4 regions of the Mucilaginibacter sp. CAU 1740 genome follow, and region 3 is predicted to be linked to each of the others. Evidence: riboswitches for the same ligand, from Rfam matches in the RefSeq annotation. Region 3 holds a riboswitch; each other region holds the start of a gene.

Region 1 (2,202 bases), on a different contig from region 3:
ATCAACTTTGGTGGCGAGCTGGATAATTTGGGCTGGAGGGCGTTAAAACCTGTACAGGTTTTCAAAAAAGTGGAAGAGCAGTTGATGAGAAGGCTAAATTAGGGAGATAGAGGCAGGAAATCAAGAGTCACGAAGCAAGAAAAGAGGGATGGCAAGGTTGTCAATCTTTCTCTTTTTTCTTGACTCTTGATTCTAATAGTCTTGAGTCTTTCCCCTGTTCTTCACCTTACATTCACCTTTTATTCATATATTCGTACTATAATTTTTAACATAAAATGGAATTTAAAGATTCAAAATACAACTACGATAATGTTATCGAAGTTAGGGATCAATCAGAGGTCGGTTCACGCAAATTTTTATCTGGTGTATTCAGCTGGATGTTTGTAGCGCTTGCCATTTCAGGCGTTAGCGCGTTTTTATTTGCAGGTACTCCTGCCTTAAGGAGTTTATTATTTGATTTTAACACAGGTCATTTAACAAACCTGGGTATGATAGTTAGATTTTTGCCATTAGCTTTCATATTACTTATGAGCTTTGGATTAAATCGCCTTTCTTACCCCGTTTTGGCATTTTTATTCATTGCATATTCGGCGGCTACGGGCGTAAGTCTTAGCTTCCTTCTATTGATTTATTCTTCATCAAGCGTTTCTTTGGCTTTTGGCGTATCAGCGCTGGTATTCGGCGTAATGGCGATAGCGGGTTATACAACGCAGATGGATCTGACCAACTTTGGCGGCATCCTGATCATGTTATTGATTGGCATCATTATCGCGTCATTGGTAAACATGTTTTTAAACAGCGAAGCTATAGGCTATATCATCAGCTACTTTGGCGTTGCGGTATTTACCGGCTTAACTGCTTATGATGTTCAAAAATTAAAACGCATTGGCGCTGGCCTTGAATACGGCGACGCTTCGGCCAAGAAAATGGCGCTGATGGGCGGGTTAACTTTATACCTTGATTTCATCAACCTGTTCTGTTTGTCCTTCGCTTATTTGGCGGCAGAAGAAGATAATTTCAACAAGAAACCAAATCAAAAAGCTGCCTCCAAAAAAGGCGGCTTTTTTTGTTTAACAATGTGGCTTAACCGTGATATTAGGGCTGTGTTATACACTTGCAAATGACAACTTTATTACGCAACTTTGCGGTGCTTATGGAGAAAGACGGAGGGATTAGACCCTGCGATGTCTTAGCAACCTGTGCTTCACAAGGTGCTACATTCTACTCAGCAGCCAAACGGCACTGGGAAAGATAAGCGAAAGTCATAACAACACCCGACTTTTCGAGATAAGCTTTTTATTTATTTGTGATTACAATGATTTTTTAATTGCACTGATTTGATATGTACTAACCGGCTATTTGCTTAATACGTCGGCAAATCATAATAATCTTTAAAATCAAACCAATCAGTGAAATCATCAAATAAAAAATCGGTGAAATCAAAAAATGGACATTAGAAAAGAATTACAGAAACGCATCCTGGTGATTGATGGAGCAATGGGTACCATGATACAACGGTACCAGCTCACGGAGAAGGATTTTCGTGGCGAGCGTTTTCGCGATCATCATAGCGATTTACAGGGGAATAATGACCTGCTCAACATTACACGTCCGGATATTATCAAGGCCATCCATGCCGAATACCTGGACGCCGGGGCCGATATCATTGAAACCAATACCTTCAGCACGCAGGTAATTTCCCTTGCCGATTATAAGCTGGAAGAACTTGCCTACGAACTAAGCTACGAAGGCGCGCGCATTGCCCGCGAAGTAGCCGACGAATACACCCAACGCAACCCCGATAAGCCACGCTTTGTTGCCGGTGCTATCGGGCCAACAAACCGTACTGCATCTTTATCGCCTGATGTTAATGATCCCGGATATCGTGCCGTTACGTTTGATGATCTGGCCGATGCATACTATGATCAGGTTAGGGGTTTGGTTGATGGCGGTTCGCACCTGTTATTGGTTGAAACCATCTTTGATACGCTGAACGCCAAAGCGGCCCTGTTCGCCATCAAACGTTACGAAAACGAATGTAAAGCTGCCGGTAAGGATTTTCCTGCTTTCAGGGATTCGGGCGGCATCATGATTTCGGGTACTATTACAGATGCCTCGGGCCGTACCCTTTCGGGCCAAACGGTTGAGGCTTTCTGGAACTCGATAAGCCATGCCAACTTGCTTTCGGTAGGTTTAAACTGT
Region 2 (2,202 bases), on a different contig from region 3:
GGTGATTGCTCTCCCGGTAAGCCCGGCTGGAACAAGCCAACCACGCCCTGACGGCTCTCTCCTGTGCGTAAAAGGATAATTTTTGATTTGTTGTTAACGATAGGTAATTTATCAGAAGGGATAAGCGGGATGCCTCTCCAGGTAATAAACTGCGAACCAAATAAGGAAACGGTTGGCGGCGGTACGCCACGACGGGTACATTCACGACCGAAAGCCGCTATAGCCAAAGGGTGCAGCAGGAAAAATCCAGGCTCTTTCCAAACTTTAGTGATCAGTTCGTCCAGATCATCAGGGGTAGGGGGGCCAAGCCTTGTTTTTATTTTTTGAGATGGTGCTACGCTGCTCAATAAACCATATTCGGTATTGTTGATCAATTCGCTTTCCTGGCGTTCTTTAACAATCTCGATGGTAAGGCGTAACTGCTCGCTGATCTGGTTGTAAGGTTTGCTGTACAGATCGGATACACGGGTGTGTACATCCAATACTGTGTTCACAGCGCTCAGGTTGTACTCGCGTGGGTTTTCTTCGTAATCAACATAAGTTGATGGCAGTTCGCGCTCATCGCGGTTGGAGCAATCAACCTCTACATTGTTGGCATCAACAACCTTGTTTAAGCGGTAAACACCAGACTCAACAGGGATCCAGTTTAATAAATGTGTTAACCAACGCGGGGTAATGGTTGACAGTTGCGGAACGGTACGGGTGGCTACGGCCAACTGCCTGGCGGCTACATCGCCAAGGGCTGTTTGTTTTGGTTTCTGATCGGGCATTTAGATAATTAATAAAGTGTTTTAAAGAGTGATTTTGGTGGTGCTTTTCAATGGTTAATACCTGTGTTGCAATGATAAGAAAATAAATTATATAAAATCTATAGGATTAATAGATTTTATTGTATGTTTGCATCATCAGTTCTTTAATACTTATCCAGAAAAGACGGAGGGAAAGGCCCCATGAAGTCTTGGCAACCTGTACAACTAATATGTAAAAGGTGCTAATTCCTGCTCCCGCAAAGGAGAAAGATAAGATGCTACAGGTTTTACCAATATCTCCACGGCTCTTTTCCAGGTAAGTTTTATTGAGAATGAAAAACAAGACTAAAAGAGATGAAAACCTGCTTATACACTAAAACTTTAAAACCCTTGATCAATACCTGCTATATAGATAATTGTTGTTGTTGATTATTTACCTGTTAGGCTTTCAACAAAAACAACATCTATCTATAACAAATGAAAAAAATCATATTTACAGCTTTAACTTCCATTATCGGCACCGTTGCTTACTCGCAGATCCTTGCACCGGTAAAATGGTCGTACGCGGCAAAAAAGATTGATAAGGAGCAGGCCGTTGTATTTATAAAAGCAACTATTGATAAAGGCTGGCACATCTACTCGCAAAATGTAGCTGATGGAGGGCCGGTAAAAACCTCGTTCAGGTTTGATAAAAGTGATGATTATACCCTGAACGGCAATACATCAGAACCTAAGGCGGTTAGCAAGTACGAAAAAGCATTCAGTATGAATGTGCAGTATTTTGAGCAGTCGGTTATCTTTCAGCAAAAAGTAAAGCTTAAAAACGGGCAGGTATCTGTTAACGGTACCCTAAATTATATGGTATGCAGTAACCAACAATGTTTGCCGCCCGAGGATGTAGAATTTAGCATCCCGGTTAAATAGTACTAAGTCTCAAGTCGAAAGTTTGAAGTCTATTTTCTTTTTTTATACTTTGAACTTATGACTTTAGACTAAACGAATTTATCAATAACAAATAATATAGTTTAACAGTTCATTAGCCACCAAATTGAACTGTTAAATGGTTAGCATGCCGGGTATAAAGCCGCTTGCTTTAAACCTGGTTTACACAAACTAATACCATGAAACCGAAATTTAATTTTATCACTAAAGCCCGCGTACAGAATGGTGGCATCCTTTTCTGTAGTTACCACTGTTGTTAATTCGCGCCGTTTATACCGGAAATTGATCTTGAAATAGGATCAACATCCTGGCTGTACTAAGTGCGTTGCTTTGCTATGGTGGTAAAACAGGCGTGTGCTGTACAGACCAGGATGTTGATCGTTTACAAGATAAGAAATTAATAAAAGCATAAATAATTAAAAAAATATTCTATTAAATCTATAGATTTTATTGTATTTATCATATTTATTACTATCTTTACAGCATTCTAATTAACCCCACCATTAATTAG
Region 3 (2,202 bases):
TTAATGAAAGTGTTTCCAATCCCTGGATATTCAACCAAGCGTTAAACGGCGATTGCGACGGACCGAAATCCCTCAAGCCTTCCACACGGGCGCGAATAATAAACTGAATGTTTCCAAACGGACCGCCGATTCCAAATACATCGTTAAATACCAGCCCGTGGTAGCCTTCAGACGGTTCGGTGAATTGTGGGAATTTTCCATTGCCCCAATTGTAATTACCGGCATCAATAATAGCGCCGCCTATACTTGTACCATGCCCGCCAATCCATTTAGTGGTTGATTCAACAACCACGTTAGCGCCATGTTCAATAGGGCGGAACAGGTAACCACCTGCGCCAAAAGTATTATCAACTATTAAAGGCAGATCATGATTTTTGGCGACCGCGCTTACTTTCTCAAAATCGGCAATGGTAAAGCCCGGGTTACCTATGGTTTCCAGGTAAATAGCTTTTGTTTTATCATCAATAAGTGCCTCAATGCTGGCCGCGGTATCATCTTTAGCAAAGCGTACTGTGATGCCTAAGCGTTTAAAAGCAACTTTAAACTGGTTGTAGGTACCACCGTATAAAAAAGGAGAGGTAACAAAGTTATCTCCGGCCTGTAAAATATTATTCAGCGCGATAAATTGGGCCGCCTGACCCGATGCTGTGGCCAATGCCGCAACGCCACCCTCTAATGCCGCTATGCGTTTCTCAAACACATCGGTAGTTGGGTTCATGAGGCGGGTATAAATATTGCCAAACTCCTTCAGGGCAAACAAGTTTGCGCCATGTTCGGCACTGTTAAATACGTAAGAGGTAGTTTGGTAAAGCGGTACAGCGCGTGAACCTGTTGTTGGATCAACTTCCTGACCGGCATGTAATTGTAGTGTTTCGAATTTTAAGGCAGACATAGTTTTGTGATTTTTTATGTGTTTAATTTAGATTTTAAATGTTAGATGGATTTTGACAAAGCCGGTTGTGAAATAACCGGTTTAACAATGCACGCCTTTTCCGGAGATAGAAAACAAGAGTGCGCTAAGCATCAACAGCAGCAACACATACAAATACAGCTAATAGGAGAGCTAATATATTGTACGTTACCAGTTAAGGTGTAAAAAGTGTTGTGTTGCGTAAATTTAATTAAACTTTTCATGGTTATAAATTTATATTCCCCGGTGTTATTTGCCGGGACAGGAATTGGCACCTTCTTCAACATTGAAGGGTTGCCAGCGGGTCATTGAGCCTGATCTCTCGCCGCTTCTTTATAAATCAAAACCCGAACTATGTGCGGAGTATTGATCGACTTTGGTATTGCTACCAAATAATGTTGCGAATATAAGGGGTTATGGGGTTATGTACCAAATTTTATTTCAGAAAGGAGGATTAAGGTCAAAGGCGAAAGGAGTTTTTAAGCTGAAAGGATAAAGGCGAAAGGCAAAAGGTTTTCGTAAGGCGGATATTTCAGACCTCCCAAATGCTTTTATCTTTCGCCTTTATCCTTTTGCCTTTCACCTCACCAAGCGAGGGCCTGTTCCAAATCCGCTATCAAATCATCAATATGCTCCAATCCAACCGAAACCCTCAGCAGGTTACGTGGCGTTTTGGTATCCGGCCCCTCAACTGTTGCGCGATGTTCTATTAAACTTTCAACTCCGCCAAGGCTGGTAGCTTTGATAAAGAGTTTTAATTTATTGATGATGTTATGCGTATCGTTTTCATCACCTTTAATAATAAAGGATAACATTCCGCCAAAAGCAAGCATCTGATCTTTAGCTATTACATGCTGCGGATGTGATGGCAAACCGGGATACATTACTTTCTCTACGTTAGGATGTTGTTCAAGATATTCGGCCAGCAATTGCGCGTTTTGTACATGACCTTTTACTCGGTACGGCAAAGTTTTAATACTGCGCACCAAATAATAGCAATCCATAGGCGAGGGGATAGCGCCGCCCATTTCCTGTACCTGGCGAATTTTTGCCCACCAGTCGCTCTTCTCTGCTGTGATCAAAGCTCCGCCCATCAGGTCGCTATGCCCGCCGAAATATTTAGTGGCGGAGTGCATCACTATATCGGCACCCAACTCAAGCGGTCGCTGGCAAATTGGGGTGGCAAAAGTATTATCGCACAAAACTTTAATCCCTTTTGCTTTGGCAATTGCAACTGCCTTTTTTATATCAGTTATTTTAAGAAGTGGGTTTGACGGGGTTTCAATCCAGAT
Region 4 (2,202 bases), on a different contig from region 3:
TATAACGTCGAAACCTTTTTTGGCAATGTGCAGGGCGGCGCTTTTGCCAAGGCCGCGGCTACCGCCGGTAACTAATGCAATTTTATTTGTTTTCATTATGTTCTGTTTTAATGTTTTAACAATACAAAGTTGCTATAGTTAGCAGGAAAAATTATGGTGACTACTTCAGATTAAATGGTAATCATTTCAGTTTTTTAAGACGCGAAGTGGGTTAAGCAGGCTAACGCTTTTTCGTGGTGGGTTTGGGATAGGCTCGCAAAGACGCTAAGACGCAAAGTTTTTTGTGGAAACCGGATTTAACCGCAGCAGATGAGTAAACGCACAAAGGCGCTAAGTTTTTCTTATCAATAGTTGTAAAATAAAGACTATATGCAGCAAGCCTATAAAACTATTCACTTAAAAATCTTTGCGTCTTAGCGCCTTTGCGTGCCTAAAATCTCAAATCTTTTCTTTTGCGTTCGTTACAAACAAGTGCAAAATGATTAACCATTAGCAGAATGCACCAGAGGTGCAAAAGCTTTGTAGCTATCAAATAAGTAATTTTTTGTGTGCCAGAGGTACACAACTCTCCGCCATATCCGTTTAATTTCGACCCGGACTACTAACCAAAGGCTTATCAAAAGCAATTTATCACCCTCAAAATCAATTCAAAACAAATAAAAATCAAAATAAACTACTAAAACTATAGGAATTATATAATTTACTCTTATATTTGCATTGTCAATAACGACAGAGCGTTCTTTGTATTGACTTATCAAGAAAGACTGAGGGAAAGGCCCAAAGACGTCTTAGCAACCTGTGCATCCGCAAAATGCAAAAGGTGCTAATTCCTGCTCCTGTGCAAAACGAGGAGAGAGATAATTAATATCTGCCCCACTACCGATCTGATTAAGTGATCATTACAGTTTTCAAGTCGCGTGACCGAGAGGATAGGTGGGGGTCCGCATTACCCTATACGGCAGTTCGAATCTGCCCGCGACATCAAATTTCCCAAACACAATTTCTCGTTATTAATGACCATAGATTTATACTACCAGGATAAACTATATCATGTTATAAGGCCCTTCTATTTAAACATCGGGCTTGCTAAAGCAAAAAGTAAATCCCTATATTTAACCGTGCTTACCTACGCATAACTGTTAAAACCGGTTTAAATCATCGCGATTGCTTTATGAAGATCTTCAACATTGTTTGGGTTGTACTTTTTATCATTTTTGCAGGCCTGCAATATAACGATCCCGATCCTTACCTCTGGATGCCCATTTATCTGTACTGCGCGTGGTTTTGTTACCTCGCCACAAAAAAGGAGTTTTTCCCCATTGGTTATGCTTTTGGTATTGTTGTTTTTGCGGGATATGCCGGCTACAAAATTTTTGACAGCAACGGCTTGATCGATTGGTTTGAAGTTCACCATGCCGAAAGCCTTGTACAAACCATGAAAGCCGAAAAGCCCTGGGTTGAAGAGGTTCGCGAGTTTTTTGGCTTGTTGATCTGTATAGCCGTTTTAGGCGCTAACTGGGTATATGGGGTAAAGGAAAGTAAAAAGTTGGTTGCGATAAAATCTAAAAAGAACAGCAAAAAAACTACAAGTAGGTGATTCCCGTAAAACTATCTTCGTAGTAATAAAAAGGCTCAAAATTATCGTCGGCAAGTTCGCAGCTTACCTGCATGCTGTTAAATATCACATCACCAAAAATATTGGCCACTGCCGAATCCGCGGCATCAAAACCGGTGGCTATTTTAACAAAGCCGTTAAGCGGTACCAGTTGAGTAGCATCAAACAGCACCCATTTTCCATCTAAATAAGCTTCGAAACAGGCATGGAAATCGGCAGGGTAAAGTTGATAGGCGTAGCCTGTAAAATAGCGTGCCGGTATAGTAAGCGCCCTGCAAAGGGCTATCCCTAAATGCGCGAAATCCCTGCACACCCCGGCTTGTTCGGTAACGGTGTTAAACGCCGATGTTTGCGAAGTGGTAGAGCCGCTAAGGTATTGCACATTCTTATTGATCCAACCGGTTAAGGTAAGCACCTGCTGAAATGGGTTGGTAATATGGCCGAACATATTATGCGCCATCCGGTACAACTTGTCCGATTCGCAATACCTGCTGGGATTTAGGTAGGGCAACACCGAACTATCAAGTGCCGATACCTGGGTTTCGGTAGCGTAGCTAAAATCATTGATCTCATAATAGTTATCAACA

The links. Region 3 has a riboswitch for S-adenosylmethionine ahead of AAFN85_RS26065 (O-acetylhomoserine aminocarboxypropyltransferase/cysteine synthase). Riboswitches for the same ligand answer to the same signal wherever they lie in the genome.
Region 1: another riboswitch for S-adenosylmethionine. It lies ahead of metH (methionine synthase); the one in region 3 lies ahead of AAFN85_RS26065 (O-acetylhomoserine aminocarboxypropyltransferase/cysteine synthase).
Region 2: another riboswitch for S-adenosylmethionine. It lies ahead of AAFN85_RS31740 (protein-disulfide reductase DsbD domain-containing protein); the one in region 3 lies ahead of AAFN85_RS26065 (O-acetylhomoserine aminocarboxypropyltransferase/cysteine synthase).
Region 4: another riboswitch for S-adenosylmethionine. It lies ahead of AAFN85_RS12295 (transmembrane 220 family protein); the one in region 3 lies ahead of AAFN85_RS26065 (O-acetylhomoserine aminocarboxypropyltransferase/cysteine synthase).

What each region holds. Positions count from the first base shown of each region.
Region 1 is NZ_JBDOQS010000001.1:370,710-372,911, reverse strand. It holds gene AAFN85_RS01695 (hypothetical protein) at 1-102, shown strand, start outside; gene AAFN85_RS01690 (Bax inhibitor-1/YccA family protein) at 276-1,124, shown strand; SAM riboswitch class I at 1,149-1,258, shown strand; gene metH (methionine synthase) at 1,447-2,202, shown strand, end outside.
Region 2 is NZ_JBDOQS010000025.1:12,528-14,729, reverse strand. It holds gene AAFN85_RS31745 (family 2A encapsulin nanocompartment shell protein) at 1-770, opposite strand, end outside; SAM riboswitch class I at 918-1,026, shown strand; gene AAFN85_RS31740 (protein-disulfide reductase DsbD domain-containing protein) at 1,227-1,673, shown strand.
Region 3 is NZ_JBDOQS010000015.1:3,941-6,142, reverse strand. It holds gene AAFN85_RS26065 (O-acetylhomoserine aminocarboxypropyltransferase/cysteine synthase) at 1-892, opposite strand, end outside; SAM riboswitch class I at 1,142-1,252, opposite strand; gene AAFN85_RS26060 (aminotransferase class I/II-fold pyridoxal phosphate-dependent enzyme) at 1,495-2,202, opposite strand, start outside.
Region 4 is NZ_JBDOQS010000004.1:422,343-424,544, reverse strand. It holds gene AAFN85_RS12300 (SDR family oxidoreductase) at 1-96, opposite strand, end outside; SAM riboswitch class I at 749-864, shown strand; gene AAFN85_RS12295 (transmembrane 220 family protein) at 1,172-1,597, shown strand; gene AAFN85_RS12290 (transglutaminase family protein) at 1,584-2,202, opposite strand, start outside.